Regions from separate parts of the Sporosarcina sp. P20a genome, predicted to be linked through region 4. Evidence: riboswitches for the same ligand, from Rfam matches in the RefSeq annotation. Region 4 holds a riboswitch; each other region holds the start of a gene.
The links. A riboswitch is a leader RNA that binds a small molecule or an ion and turns the genes downstream of it on or off. The one in region 4 is predicted to bind S-adenosylmethionine.
Positions count from the first base shown of each region.

Region 1: another riboswitch for S-adenosylmethionine. It lies ahead of CSV72_RS06500 (methionine ABC transporter ATP-binding protein); the one in region 4 lies ahead of metK (methionine adenosyltransferase).
Region 2: another riboswitch for S-adenosylmethionine. It lies ahead of CSV72_RS10690 (bifunctional homocysteine S-methyltransferase/methylenetetrahydrofolate reductase); the one in region 4 lies ahead of metK (methionine adenosyltransferase).
Region 3: another riboswitch for S-adenosylmethionine. It lies ahead of CSV72_RS06915 (methionine biosynthesis PLP-dependent protein); the one in region 4 lies ahead of metK (methionine adenosyltransferase).

Region 1 is NZ_PDYT01000004.1:34,365-38,336, forward strand. Features, by position in the region: gene CSV72_RS06490 (tRNA dihydrouridine synthase) at 1-473, shown strand, start outside; gene CSV72_RS06495 (pyridoxal phosphate-dependent aminotransferase) at 600-1,766, opposite strand; SAM riboswitch class I at 1,995-2,106, shown strand; gene CSV72_RS06500 (methionine ABC transporter ATP-binding protein) at 2,227-3,240, shown strand; gene CSV72_RS06505 (methionine ABC transporter permease) at 3,233-3,901, shown strand; gene CSV72_RS06510 (MetQ/NlpA family ABC transporter substrate-binding protein) at 3,920-3,972, shown strand, end outside.
Region 2 is NZ_PDYT01000012.1:19,602-23,573, forward strand. Features, by position in the region: gene metH (methionine synthase) at 1-670, opposite strand, end outside; gene CSV72_RS10690 (bifunctional homocysteine S-methyltransferase/methylenetetrahydrofolate reductase) at 651-2,510, opposite strand; SAM riboswitch class I at 2,594-2,705, opposite strand; gene CSV72_RS10695 (hypothetical protein) at 2,870-3,067, shown strand; gene CSV72_RS10700 (biotin transporter BioY) at 3,195-3,797, shown strand; gene bioB (biotin synthase BioB) at 3,797-3,972, shown strand, end outside.
Region 3 is NZ_PDYT01000004.1:113,723-117,694, forward strand. Features, by position in the region: gene CSV72_RS06910 (glucose 1-dehydrogenase) at 1-476, opposite strand, end outside; gene CSV72_RS06915 (methionine biosynthesis PLP-dependent protein) at 628-1,755, opposite strand; SAM riboswitch class I at 1,836-1,936, opposite strand; gene CSV72_RS06920 (DMT family transporter) at 2,092-2,427, shown strand; gene CSV72_RS06925 (DMT family transporter) at 2,430-2,744, shown strand; gene CSV72_RS06930 (methylated-DNA--[protein]-cysteine S-methyltransferase) at 2,751-3,278, shown strand; gene CSV72_RS06935 (FadR/GntR family transcriptional regulator) at 3,284-3,972, shown strand, end outside.
Region 4 is NZ_PDYT01000005.1:108,430-112,401, reverse strand. Features, by position in the region: gene pckA (phosphoenolpyruvate carboxykinase (ATP)) at 1-1,503, opposite strand, end outside; SAM riboswitch class I at 1,681-1,800, shown strand; gene metK (methionine adenosyltransferase) at 1,977-3,188, shown strand; gene CSV72_RS07575 (DUF3891 family protein) at 3,234-3,972, opposite strand, start outside.

The DNA of each region.
Region 1 (3,972 bases), on a different contig from region 4:
AAGATATCGCGAACCTTTCGATCCATCTACGTACTCGTAAGGAAATGAGTAACGGCAATGCACATTGGGAATTGATTCCTGAAATCAAAAAGCTTCGTGATGAAATAGCGCCCGACACATTGCTGACGATCAACGGGGATATTCTTGATCGTCATATGGGTATGGAGCTTGTGGAAAAGTACGGTGTGGATGGGGTTATGATAGGACGTGGAATATTTCATAATCCATTTGCATTTGAAAAAGAGAAGAAAGAGCATGATCATAAAGAGTTGCTGGATCTTTTGCGTCTACACCTGGATCTCTTTGATAAATATTCGACAGAACTTGAACCTCGACTATTTAAACCACTACGTCGTTTCTTCAAGATTTACATTAAAGGGTTCCGTGGAGCAGCCGAACTTCGAAATGAATTGATGAGCACGAATACGACAGATGAAGTGCGTGCACTATTGGACACCGCAGACCTCGATTAATATATTTCAGAAAAGCCTGTAACGAAAATGATTTTAGACATGTGAAAGCCTCCTTGCCATTCCAGAAATACTGGGATGAGTAAGGAGGCTTTTTGCATAATGGATGTTAGGTGCAATTACATGTTCTTATTTAAATAAACCGAGCTTTTCAATACGACGAACCGCTTCTTGCAACCGTTCTTCACTTTCTAACAACCCAACACGAATATATCCTTCTCCATGAACACCAAATCCGTTCCCTGGTGATACTGCGACGTCTGCTTTATCCAGTAATAAATCGGCGAAAGTTTCGCTTGTAAAGCCCTCTGGGACAGGTAGCCAAGCGAAAAATGATCCGGTAGGAGCTGTGACATCCCAACCGATGCGTTCGCACTCCGTTAGCAATACTGTCAGGCGACCTTCATAGAGAGCAACTAACTCTTCAACACATTGTTGTGGTCCCGTCAATGCTTCAATTGCGGCACGTTGAACTGCTGGGAAGATACTAGTGAATAAATGGTCTTGCAATACATTTAAAGCTTCTATTATTTCAGAGTTACCGACTGCAAAACCAACACGCCAGCCTGCCATATTATACATTTTGGAAAGGGACAGCATTTCAATGCCGACTTCTTTTGCCCCTTCTGTTTGTAAGAAACTTATCGGTTTCTTGCCTTCGAAACCAATGCCCCCATATGCAAAATCTTGTAAGACAGCAATCTGATTTTCTTTAGCAAATGCTACAGTTTTTTCATAAAACTCGGGAGTTGCTGTGACGCCTGTAGGATTACTAGGATAGTTTAAGTACATTAATTTAGCATCTTTTTTCTGATCATCGGTTAGTTCATCGTAATCAGGAAGAAATTCATTTTCCTTACGTAACGGCATCGTATCATATCGAATACCAGCTAAACTTACACCTGACAAGTAATCGGGATAACCAGGGTCTGGCAGCAATAATAGATCTCCTTCATTCATAATAGCTAAAGGTAGTTCTACAACACCAATTTTTGTGCCGCCGAGAACCGCAACTTCAGTTTCAGGGTCAATCGTGACATCGTATTCACGCTGATAATATTCAGCGACTGCTTGTTTTAAAGCAAGTGTCCCTCTGAATGGAGAGTAACCGTGTGTCGCTGGATCTTCAACGGCTTCTTGCAACGCTTTAATAATATGAGGAGGTGTTGGCTGATCAGGATTTCCACGCCCTAGATTAATCACATCTCTGCCTTCATCCATAGCCTTTTCTACTTTATTTAATAATATCGTAAAGAAATGCGGAGGGAGATTCTGTAACCGGTTGGACAGTGCCATAGTTTATTCCTTCTTTCTTTGATAGGGTATTTGCGTTAAGTATACATAGATCATACTAGACTTTTCAATAGAAGGTTTATTATTCGATTCCAGACGATTGCAAAAATTGAGTGCAATAAACAAAGTTGATTGAAAAGGTCGGATATTCTGTTGAATTGTCGTTATTCACCTTGACAGTTTTATTAATTCAGATTAGTATATGTTTTACGCATATAGTTTAATATCAATCTCTTATCAAGAGCGACTGAGGGAAAAGGCCCGTTGAAGTCCAGCAACCCCTTGAATGAATCAAGGAAGGTGCCAAATCCTACAGCATGGTTTTCCATCTGAGAGATAAGCTGAGAATATTTCAGTAATTCTTTCATTTAGAAAAATGAAAGAATTTTTTTAATTTAAAGAGAAGTGTTAATGCTATCAATTAATTATTATTATTTACTTGAATGTAGAAAGAAGTGAGAACATGATCCAAATTCAACATTTGTCTAAGGTATATCAGACAAAAGATAGAGTGGTAAAGGGTGTAGATGATGTATCACTAGACATCGAGACTGGAGAAATATTTGGTATTGTCGGTTATTCAGGAGCGGGGAAAAGTTCTCTCATACGCTGTTTGAATTTGTTGGAAAAACCAACGAGCGGTACGATTTTAATTAATGATGTGAATTTAACGAAACTATCAGGAGTTCAACTTCGGCAGGCGCGCTTGAAGATTGGAATGATATTTCAGCACTTTTATTTAATTAGCCAAAAGACGATTTTCGAAAATGTCGCATTTGCTTTACAGGCAGCAAAAATGCCATCAGATAAAATAGAGATTCGTGTAATGGAACTACTGGAAATGGTGGGATTGTCTGAAAAACGCAATGTATATCCAGCGCAGTTGAGCGGAGGACAGAAGCAACGCGTTGGTATTGCGAGAGCCTTAGCCAATAATCCATCCGTTTTGCTTTGTGATGAAGCGACATCCGCACTGGATCCCAACACGACGATGTCTATATTACGATTGTTGAAAAAGATCAATAAAGAATTGAATATTACCATTGTGTTAATTACGCATGAGATGAATGTGGTAAAAGAGATTTGTGATCGCATGGCGATTATGCAGGATGGTAAAGTCATTGAAGAAGGACAAGTGTATGACATCTTTTCTAACCCGGTTCAACCTTTGACAAAGGAGTTTATTAGCAGTGTAGTGTCTTATGACATCCCTAAAGCTGTCATATCTAATTTGGTCGGTACACTGATAAAAATTACATTTAAAGGTGAAGTAGCGATGGAAGGTGTGATTTCCGATACGATGCAGAAGTATAAAGTCAAAGGTAACTTCCTGCATGGGTCGATTGAATATATTCAAGAACGAGCACTTGGGATTTTCTTAATGGAATTACAAGGTGAACATGAAGAAGTAGAGCAAGCGATTGCATACATACTTGAACAAAACGCACAAGTGGAGGTGATCCGACAACATGTTTGATCTAGCCCACATCATGGAACTTATGCCGGATATTATAAAAGCATTTGGTGAAACACTTTATATGATAGGCATCTCCCTTTCGATTGCGCTGATTATTGGGTTGCCGCTTGGTGTTCTATTATTTACAACAGATAAAGGATTATTTTTAGAGAACCGTGCAATTAATTCGGTTGTTGGATTTTTCGTCAACATTATTCGCTCGATTCCATTCATTATTCTACTTGTAGCCCTAATACCTTTGACGAAACTGATTGTTGGAAATACGATTGGACCGGCAGCTGCAAGTGTATCGCTTTCTGTTGCAGCGATTCCTTTCTTTGCGAGGATTGTTGAGACGTCCATGCGTGAAATAGACAAAGGTGTTATAGAAGCAGCCATTTCAACGGGTGCTTCACCATGGATGATTATTTGGAATGTGTTACTACCTGAATCTAAGTCGAGTATTATCCAAGGACTTACACTGACGTTAATCAACTTAGTTGCCTATTCAGCAATGGCTGGATTTGTTGGGGGAGGCGGAATTGGAGATTTGGCCATTCGTTTTGGCTATTACCGATATGATGACAGTATTATGCTAGTTACCGTCGCCATTTTAATAGTGCTAGTGCAGTTGATTCAATTTGGTGGAGATCGTTTTTCAAAAATGATAGATAAAAGATAAAAGGGGAGAGATGGATTTATGAAGAAACTAGTACTGGCATTCATTCTTACTGCGCTGGTTGCGGCATTAGC
Region 2 (3,972 bases), on a different contig from region 4:
CAACCGAAAGAGGTTGAACGTGTTCAATGGAAATATAGAATGCTTCAATACTTTGTCCTGCAAGTGTTGTACCCATAGGTTCGATTGTGCCTGAAATCATAATAGGGATTTCGCGTCCAAGCTCTTTGAACGCCTTTTTAATACCGATCGTTCCGGCTTTAACGTTCAGCATATCCTGACTCGTTTCCATTAGAATCAAGTCACTACCTGCTTCGACAAGTGCCTTTGCTTGAACGTAGAAGTCTTGAGATAGTTCATCAAATGTAATGCCGCCAGTAACGGAAAGCGTCTTTGTCGTAGGTCCGATCGCGCCTGCGACAAAACGTGGCCAGTCTGGTGTGGAGAACTTTGCTGCACTCTTTTTTGCGATTTCCACAGACTTTGCATTAATTTCATCCGCACGATGTCCAAGTGAAAATTCATTCAATACAAGGGGGGTACCACCAAATGTATTCGTACAAATAATATCGGCACCAGCTTCTAAGTACTCATCGTGAATTTTCTCTAAAATGTCTGGGCGTAAAACGCTCATGTATTCGTTACATCCATCGTATTCTTCTCCACCAAAGTCTTCCGTTGAGAAATCTTCCGCTTGCAGCATCGTCCCCATCGCACCATCAATAATAAGGATTCGTTTGTCTAGTTGTTCTTCAATAGGATGTCTCTGCATGTGTTAATTCCCTCTCCTTCTGCTGGTCTATTTCCTTAATATACTCATACAACTCTAATGTCATATCGTAACGAAGGAATGGTGTGATGAGATACAGCCCATTAAAATACTGAGCTGCAGTATCAATCAATTCTTTTGCGATTTCAAGTCCTGTTTGAGTTGATCTTTCACGGTCTTCTCCACATTCACGCATCCTTTCCAACACATCTTCTGAAAGCTTGATGCCCGGCACTTCGTGATGTAGGAACTCTGCATTTCGTATATTTGTCAATGGCATGATACCGATGAAGATTGGTGTATCCAAGTGTTTTGTAGCTTCATATACATCGATAATCTTTTCTTTCGTGTAAACCGGTTGCGTGATGAAATAGTCTGCGCCCGCTTCAATTTTCTTCTCAAGTCGTTGTACAGCTCGATCGATTACACGAACGTTCGGATTGAAAGCTGCTGAAATAGAGAAGTTGGCCTTCTTGCGTAATGGCTTACCAGAGAATGAAATGCCTTCATTCAATTTCTTAATCAATTGCAATAACTCCATGCTGGACACATCGTAGACGCTTGTAGCGCCAGGGAAGTCTCCAACTTTTGTCGGATCGCCTGTTACGGCTAGAATATCGTGAATGCCTAATGCATCGAGTCCCATCAAATGTGATTGTAAGCCGATAAGATTATGATCACGGCACGTCAAATGTACAAGCGGGCGGATATTATGTTGCGTCTTAACGATCGAGCCCATTGCCATGTTGCTGATACGAGGGGAGGCAAGTGAATTATCTGCCATTGTTATAGCGTCAACGCCTGCGTCATATAACACATTTGCGCCCTTAATATACTCTTCTGTTTCCAAGTGGCGAGGTGTATCTAGCTCTACAATTACCGTTCGCTCTGTTTTGGCTTTTTCGTGAAGAGGTTGATGTTTTGTAGGTCCCGCTTCATGAATCACGATAGGCTTTGTCGGTTGCACGACTTTTTTTGTGATAGGTGCTAGTCGCGCTAACTGTGTTTTGGCTGCTTTAATATGCTTAGGTGTTGTTCCGCAACATCCACCGATCAACCGAACGCCTTGATCGCGTAGTAATACAGCAGCGCGTCCGAAGTATTCTGCTTCTGACTCATAGACTATACGTCCGTCTTCTACATCTAATAGACTGGCGTTTGGATATGCCGATAAAAATGCTTTTTCAGGTAATGTTACGTTATCAAATGCTTGAATCGTGTGGTAAGGGCCCAAGCGACAGTTAACGCCTACGATATCTGCTCCAAGCGATTCAAGTTGATGAAGTGCATCATTTAATGAAAGCCCGTTCTGTAATACGCCAGGATCATGCATAGACACTTGTGCGATCAATGGAACATCCGTGATTTTCTTTAACGTGGTAACTACAGATGATAACTCCTCGAAGTCGTAATATGTCTCTAGTAGAAGACCATCTGGATCACCTGCCAATAATGCATTGGCTTGTTCTAGTACGACTTTTTCTATTTCATCCAATGTAGCATCACTTTTACGAATTCCGCGCACGCCACCAATTGTTCCTAGAACAAATTGTCCCCCAGGTGCGGCTGCACGTTTTGCGATTTGAATGGCGGCCTTATTGAATTCCGTCACATGACTTTCTAAGCCGTAGCGAGCTAATTTATTCGCATTAGCGCTGTAAGTATTCGTCTGTATGATATCTGCACCGGCTGAGATGTAGTCTTGGTGAATTTGCTCTATAATTTCAGGCTTCTCTACGTTTAGTTCTTCATAGCAATAATCAATTCCGTAAGAATATAAAATCGTCCCCATTGCACCATCAGCCGTTAAGACGTTCGTTTGTAGTTTCTCTAGCAATGACATAACTCCATCTCCCCTTTGCTTTTTCTAATCAAAAAAAGCCTTCAAGTGTATTAGAAGGCTTTGTAATCTCAATGACTAGTTCCCTCTCATCTTTTCAGAGTGCCAATTTGACAGACTGCTGGAAGTAGCACCTTGCCAAAATGGCTGGTTGCTGAAGCGTCGTCGGGCCAGTCCCTCGGCTTCTCTTGATAAGATATGTTTCTTATTAAACTATTTAGATTATTCTAACCACATCATAGCGGCTTTGTTAGATATCGTCAAGTGAACGTTTGGTGAAGTTCATAGTGCAGGGTTAGTGCATAGAGAAATTGTGGTATATATGCTAAAATCAAAGAAACAACTCGAAAAGGTGAGGAATTATGCGATTCTTTAAATACTCATTTCCAATCGCTGTTCTTGTAGGTACACTTGCTTGGATCATGATAGGTAACAGTTATGAAGAAGTTGCTTATGATATGCGTGTGTACATTACAATTGCGGCTGCTATATTCAGTGGTTTAATCTCAAGCGTTTTATTCCGTAAAGAAAAAGAAGAACAGATTGATGAGAAGAAGTAGGCTGTCAGCATTTGTGCTGCAGTCTTTTTTTATTCACCTTTTAATGTTAACTTAAAAATAAATAGTGTTGACGTAAGATGAGTTAACCGTTATTATTTTTATGGTAACTAATATATAAAGAGGTGACATGATGGCAATAGCAACAGAGAGACGACCGGTAAGTAGGTTCAGTGCATTAACTATTGTATACAGCGGGATGTTCGCATCATTAATGATGATTGGAGCAAATATTACATCCTTCGTGCCATTTTTAGTAGTTGGTGGAGTACCAATTACATTGCAAACGTTTTTCGCGATCTTATCAGGACTATTACTTGGTAGCCGTCTAGGTGCGTTGTCTATGACGGTCTATATGTTAATAGGACTAGCAGGTGCACCGGTCTTCGCTAAATTTTCAGGCGGTTTCGGTCAAATCTTAAGTCCGACGTTTGGCTTTATTCTCACCTTTATTCTAATCGCTTATGTAGCGGGGAAAATTGTCGAGCGAAATCACACACTGCCTGCTTTTATCACCGCGGCACTAGTTGCTACGGCAATCAACTACATACTAGGTACGAGCTGGATGTATGTTGCGTACAAGATGTGGGCTGCTGCACCCGACGTGTTTACCTACAAAATTGCATGGTTATGGATGATGCCTCCGCTGCCAAAAGATCTAATTCTAGCTGTACTGTCAGGCATATTTGCGTTTAGAATGTCAAAACACTTGAAAGTGAGGCGTACACTATAATGAATTACCAAAAATTAGCTACCCAAGTGCTGGAAGGGCATGTAGTAACTGACGAGGAAGCACTCGCAATATTGAATAGCCCAGACGAGGATTTACTATTACTACTTCACGCAACATACTCAATTCGATCGCATTACTTCGGAAATAAAGTAAAGTTGAATATGATCATCAATAC
Region 3 (3,972 bases), on a different contig from region 4:
GAAGCGGTGTAAGCAAAACCACCTCTACCACCTGTCACTGCTGAGATAGAAGCCATGTTGACGATAACCCCTGATTTTTTCTCTTCGAAGATAGCCAATGCTTTACGAGTTGCACGCATCACACCTGTTGTGTTGATTGCTAATACTTTGTCCCATACTTCATCTGTCACTGTAGCCGCAGAGTACATATTGTCCATAATCCCGGCATTGTTCACTAGAATATCAAGTGTACCGAATCGCTCAACTGCTGTATCAATCATTTTTTGTACATCTTCCTCAACTGTCACGTTGGTTTTAACTGCTAGCGCTTCACCGCCAGCACTTTTGATCGTCTGGACAGTTTCTTCCGCACCTTCCATATTCATATCTGCAATGATAAGCTTTGCACCTTCACGCGCATATAGCTCAGCAATTTCTCGTCCAATCCCAGAACCAGCGCCAGTTACAACTGCTACTTTATTTTCTAAACGTTTCAACAATATCGCCTCCAATAATATTCGTATGTTCTTTTTTATTATATACTTTAATGTCTAACTATTGAAAGATTTAGCTTCATTGCTTTGACTACATAAAAAACTCGAACTGTCATAGTTAAACTGACGGTTCGAGTTGTACTGTTTACTATTATTAAACTTTTATGCCTCCGACTACTTCTTTTGCAGCATAAAGAGCTTGTTTCACATCAGCAATCAAATCGTCTACATCTTCGACTCCAACTGAGAAACGTAGCAGACGGTCGTCCACTCCACGGCGATTACGTTCTTCCAATGGAATATCCATATGTGTCTGTGTAGTCGGATACGTGATAAAGCTTTCCACACCACCCAAACTTTCAGCGAATGAAATAAGGTTCATGTTTTCAAGGAATGGTCCCACCCACTCGCTATTCTGTACGCGGAATGACAACATACCCCCAATACCAGCGTAGAGCACATCGACAATGAGTGGTTCTTGTTCTAAATAAGATACCATTGCTTTCGCATTCGCGTCATGTTGTTTCATACGTAAGTGCAATGTTTTTAGACCGCGAACGACAAGCCATGAGTCAAGGGGAGACAATGTAGCTCCAATCGCATTATGGTTAGTAAATAGGCGTTCGCATAAATCCTCACCCTTTGCGACGACTAAACCTGCTAGTACGTCATTATGTCCCCCGATATATTTCGTTGCACTATGAATGACAATATCTGCACCTTCTTCAATAGGTCGCTGGAAATAGGGTGTTAAGAACGTATTGTCGACAATTAGCAATAAACCATGTTTTTTCGCCAATTCCGCATACGTACTGATTGCTATGTTTTGCATTAATGGATTGGTGGGTGTTTCCAAGAAGATCGCTTTTGTGCGATTAGTAATCGCTTGCTCGACTTCTGAAACATCATCGAACGATAAGTATCGCGTCTTCACATTGTAAGTCTCTTCATATTGATTAAATAAGCGATACGTGCCGCCATATAAGTCTTCAGGCGCTAATAGTTCTGAACCTGTCTTAAATAATGATAAAATTAGTTGAATGGCTGCCATTCCAGAACTGCACGCATATCCTTGATCACCGGATTCCAAGTTTGCAATTCCATCCTCTAAGACAGAACGCGTAGGGTTTTTTGTACGTGTGTAATCATATCCAGTAGATTTGCCCAGACCTTCATGATGGTATGCTGTAGACAAGTAAATCGGCGTATTTACTGCTCCGGTTTTCTCATCACTATGGTTTCCAAGTTGTACTAATCTAGTTTCTAATCCGTTGTTTGTCATGAATATCCATCCCCCCCAGAAAAATAAAAAAGAACCTCTTCTTTTCGAATAGGCCCTCGAACATACAAGTGTATACAGTATTCTCATCTTCAAGGTGGTGTCACCCTTGGAATTAGCACCGTGCCTGGGGCTGGTTGCTGAGACATCGCTGGGCCTATCCCTCCGTCTCTCTCGATAAGAATATTCACAATATAGGCAAAACTGTTGACGGATTTATTCTATCATGCAGATATACTAGATGCAAGTTCCCTTTTATCGTCATTCGATGATTTTTTGTTCCAGTAAAAGATTTGCTATACTTATAGATACTCTTCATGATGAAAGGAGATTTTTATTTTGGCTTGGGGTTATGTCGCGCTAGCGGCTATTATAGAGATTTTCTGGGTAGTCGGTCTTCGTTACTCTGAAACAGTTATTCAATGGACTGGAACCGGTGTGGCAATTGTTTTCAGTTTTTATTTCATTATTAAAGCATGTGAAAAATTACCTTCCGGGACGGTATACGCAGTTTTTACCGGATCAGGTGCCGCTGCAATCCTTTTAGTGGATATATTCATCTTTCAAGTAGGCTTCACATGGGTTACGCTGACATTCATCGGATTAATCGTCATTGGGGTAGTCGGCATTAAGTTGACTACAGATGAAAAAGTGAACACAGAAGGAGGTAGCTGACAATGGCTTGGGTGTACTTGGCTATTGCGAGTCTCGGGGAGATTTTCGGTGTGTTAAGTATTAATTATTATTTACAGAAGCGTTCAATTAAAAGATTGTTACTTATTGTGGGGATATTTGGTTTTGGCTTTGTTTTTCTATCACTTGCGATGCGTGAAATTCAGATGAGTACAGCTTATGCGGTATGGACAGGGTTAGGAGCAGCAGGAGCCGTATTAATGGGGATTTTGATTTTCAAAGAATCTGCTAGTGTCAAACGTCTCTTCTTTTTATCTCTCATCATTCTCGGTGCGGTTGGCTTGAAATTATTCGGGTAAAGGGGAGTGGACATACTGGTTTATTGGACACAATTTGATTTCGACGAATGGACAGTGACGCTAGCTGCTACAGAAAAGGGACTTTGCTACGTGGGACTTGCCGAAAAAGGTTTGGAACAAATGAAGGATTGGACTAAGCGATTTGATAATAAAGAATTAAAGAAAGACGAAACAAAGCTTGAAGTCTATACAAGTCAGTTCAAAGAGTATCTTTCAGGGAAAGCTACTGGTTTTTCAGAGCTGTCGCTTGATTTAAAGGGAACACACTTTCAACTGCAAGTATGGGAAGCACTACAACGAATACCATATGGTGAAATCGTAACTTATTCGGAAATTGCAGAACAAATAGGGAAAGTATCTTCTGTTCGGGCTGTAGCATCTGCAATAGGTAAAAATCCGGTATTGATCGCGGTGCCTTGTCACCGTGTGGTTGCAAAAAGTGGAGGATTATCAGGCTATCGTGATGGTATGGAACATAAAAGGAACTTGCTACAACTGGAGAAATCGAGCTTGATAAGTGATAGGACGGAGTGAGCAACATGAAATATAAGCAAATTAAACAGAAGAAAATATATGAAGAAGTGGCGGATAGTTTATTAGACTCCATTCAATCTGGAGAGTTAAAGCCGGGTGATAAATTAGATTCTGTACAGCAACTGGCTGGAAACTTTACAGTTGGCAGATCAACAATTCGCGAAGCCTTATCAACATTACGTGCTAGAGGGCTTATCGAAATGCGACAAGGAGAGGGGACATATGTCAAGGAGTTTTCATCCGTCGATATGATCTTTCCGTTACAGAGTGCCATGCTCATGAATCAACAGGATATTCAACATTTGTTAGCTGTGAGAAAAATAGTTGAAACCGGAGCTGCAGCAAATGCAGCAGAATCCCGTACAGTATACGATTTAAAAAAGATGGAAACTGCACTCAATGAAATGAAAAAGCATGCCGGGGATATTTTGCTAGGTGAAAAAGCGGATCTAGACTTCCATTTTGCAATCGCAGAAGCAACAAAAAATCCATTATTGGTAAATTTATTGAGCCAAGTGGCAGGACTAATGAGTGAATCGATGAGAGAGACACGTCGTATTTGCCTTTATTCGGAGACTGCGACAGTAGATCGTTTGCATGATGAGCATGAGGCCATATTTTTAGCGATTAAATCACAGCAACCAGAAATTGCATCTAGTACTATGCAAGCCCATCTTCTGAATGTGGAGTCTGT
Region 4 (3,972 bases):
GCGATTTGCTTCTTTATCGTATTCATTCGGATCTTCCCAAGCGTAACGAGGGTGTAGAACATTACTCGGTACACCTTCGATTTCAAGCGGCATGTTCAATCCGAAGATTTCGTTCTTCTTTGTTTCTACATTATCCAATTTACCAGCGATTGCAGCGCGTACCATTGAACGTGTGTAGCCTAAGTTCATACGTGAACCTACACCGTAAATTCCGCCAGTCCATCCTGTATTCACAAGGAATACTTTTGAACCATGCTCATCGATTTTCTTTCCAAGCATCTCTGCATATGTTGCTGCAGGAAGTGGTAAGAACGGTGAACCGAAGCAAGTAGAGAATGTTGGTTCAGGAGCAGTAATTCCACGCTCAGTTCCAGCAAGTTTGGAAGTGAAGCCGCTCAAGAAGTGGTACATTGCCTGTTCTTTTGTAAGAATCGAGATTGGAGGCAATACGCCAGAAGCATCAGCCGTAAGGAAGATGATGTTCTTCGGGTGACCCGCAACAGACGGTGTCACAATATTATCGATATTTTCGATTGGATAAGCAGCACGTGTATTTTCTGTTAGTGATTTATCATCATAATCAGGAATGCGCGTTTCTTCATCCAGTACTACGTTTTCTAAAACAGCACCGAAACGGATTGCTCCGAAGATTTCAGGTTCTTTTTCGGCAGAAAGGTTGATACATTTTGCGTAACATCCACCTTCAATGTTAAATACGCCATTATCAGACCATCCATGCTCATCGTCTCCAATAAGTTTACGGTTAGCATCTGCTGAAAGTGTAGTTTTACCTGTTCCAGAAAGTCCGAAGAATAGAGCGACATCGCCTTCTTCTCCAACGTTTGCTGAACAGTGCATAGATAGAATATCTTGCTCAGGAAGCAAGAAGTTCATAACGGAGAAAATAGACTTTTTCATTTCTCCAGCATACTCTGTTCCACCGATCAAGACAATTCGCTTTTCAAGCGAAACAATGATGAACGTTTCAGAGTTTGTGCCATCCACTTTTGGATCCGCTTTGAATGAAGGGGCAGCCAAAATTGTGAATTGCGATTCATGTACTTTTAATTCTTCTTCGGTAGGACGGATGAATAGTTGGTGAACAAACAGATTTTGCCAAGCTAATTCATTAATTACTTGGATAGACAATTGTGAGTCTTTATCTGCTCCTGCAAACCCTTTAAATACAAAGAGTTCATCTTTTTCCTTCAAATGATCGATGACTTTCGTGTATAATGAATCAAAGATCTTTTCTGAAATCGGACTGTTCGTACTACCCCAATCTACTTTATCCTTAGACACTGCATCTTCAACGATGAATTTGTCCTTAGGTGAGCGTCCTGTATATTTACCTGTACGTGCAGTGATTGCACCATCAGCAGAAAGTTTAGCTTCGTCTCTTGCTACTGCTTTTTCTGTTAATTCCGCCACAGACGCTTGGATCGTCACGTTGCTTCCACTAAGAAGACTTTTTAAACTATCATCAATTTTTGCAGATATCATGTTTACATACCGTCCTTTGCGTAGTCGATTTATTTTTATTTTGATGAGAATATCCTAATTCGTAAATAGTATAACACATTAAGAATATTAATCTATACTAATGGAAAACTCAAGTGATTTAGGATAAATAATTTGACAAAATCCAAACTTTTTAATACGATGTGACATGAACGGATACTCTTATCCCGAGTTGGTGGAGGGTACAGGCCCTGTGAAACCCGGCAACCTGCAATAGACGGAAGTCTAACGCGAAGGTGCCAAACCTGAAGCAAGGTTTAATTCCTTGGACGATAAGAGTGAAAGGTGCTGCGCGTGAAATTTTGCCTTTTACTCATGGATTGAATATGAGTAGAGGGCTTTTTATATTGTCTAGCCCTGAATCCTTATGGTATATGCTTGACGTCTAGGCGTGGAACTTTACCAGGGACTTATGAGAGTACCGTATCATGATGCTTAATATAGGGGGAAACAAAATGACAAACCGTCGACTGTTTACATCAGAATCAGTTACAGAAGGCCATCCTGACAAGATGTGCGACCAAATTTCAGACGCAATTTTAGATGCGATCCTAACGGAAGATCCAAATGCGCGTGTGGCATGTGAAACGAGTATCACGACTGGACTCGTATTAGTAATGGGAGAAATCACTACGACAACGTATGTGGATATTCCAAAAGTTGTTCGCGATACGGTTAAGGAAATTGGCTATGTTCGTGCAAAATACGGCTTTGATTACGAAACATCCGCTGTACTTACTTCCATTGATGAGCAATCACCTGAAATCGCTGCAAGTGTTAACGTGGCGCTCGAAGCACGCGAAGGTTCTATGTCTGATGAAGAATTAGATGCAATCGGTGCAGGAGACCAAGGTCTAATGTTTGGATATGCATGTAATGAAACGCCGGAATTAATGCCTTTACCAATCAGCTTATCTCATAAATTGGCACATCGCCTGGCTCAAGCTCGTAAAGAAGAACTGATTTCTTATTTACGTCCGGACGGTAAAACGCAAGTAACGGTAGAATACGATCAAGATAATAATCCTGTGCGAATTGACACAATCGTTATTTCCACACAACATCATCCTGAAGCAACACTCGAGCAAATTGAGAAGGATATAAAGAAAGTTGTCATTGATGAAGTAGTTCCCAAAAACTTATTGGACGAGGATACTAAATACTTTATTAATCCTACTGGCAGCTTTGTTGTGGGTGGACCTCAAGGAGACTCCGGTCTGACTGGACGTAAAATCATCGTCGATACGTACGGTGGATATGCCCGTCATGGTGGCGGTGCATTCTCAGGTAAAGACGCTACAAAAGTAGACCGATCCGCTTCTTATGCAGCTCGTTATGTTGCAAAGAACATTGTCGCAGCAGGATTAGCTGAGCACTGTGAAGTTCAGTTGGCTTATGCTATTGGAGTAGCAAGCCCGGTTTCTATCTCGATCAACACATTCGATACGGGTAAACTATCCGAAACGCAATTAGTGGAGTTCGTACGTGAATTATTTGACCTTCGTCCGGCAGGAATTATTAAAATGCTTGACCTACGTCGTCCAATCTACAAACAAACAGCTGCATACGGTCACTTCGGCCGCACTGATATCGAATTGCCATGGGAGCAGACGGATAAAGTGGAAGCGTTGAAAGAACTTGCTAGTAAAGTACGTGTGAAACAATAAAGTCATGAAGTGCAGAAAGGGGATTACTACCTCTTTCTGCACTTTTTATTTGGTTGCAGGCGAAAAATGAAAACGAATTACTTCATAGTCTACCTCTGTATAAGCTACTTGCAATCCTTTATCCTTAATATCTTGTTTCAACACATTCTTTTGCTTCACTTCCATATCAAACGAACAGCAAAATGGATAATCCTCTACCTTAATAGTGTGTTGATCTGCAAAGTATATCCCAATTCGTCCTATCGGTAATGAATGGAAAATACCCGGGGAAGGAATGCCGTTACGAAAAAATGCATGTTCATTCGCTTTATCCACCCCAGAATCATTCACACAACAATATAAAGAAAAATTATCCCCAAGCTGAAGCAAAGCGAAATGTTTTTCAAATAATTCTTTAGTATAACCCTCGACTTCTCTAGATAATCGTTCCCGACGATTTTGTTCGCCCTCGATAAAAAGGTTTGCTGCTTTCTCATTGCTGCTTTGCATAAACTGTTCATAATGAAAACTGCAAAGCATAGCTGCGTAATGATCTATCTTTTCAACCTCATCGATTCCTTGACGATAAAGGACGGTTTTAGGGAGAAGAGGGAAGTCGGTGAATTGAAAAGGTGCAGACGTCGTATCATTCCAAAAAGGTTGTTCGTCAAAAGAAGACCAGCCGATGTCGTGGTTCCTAATGGCGGTTAGTACAGAAGGGCGCCATTGATCATCAGGAAACATATCCTTTTTCCAATGTTTCATTAATTCTTCAGCTAGGTGTCCATGATGATGTTGTTGTACG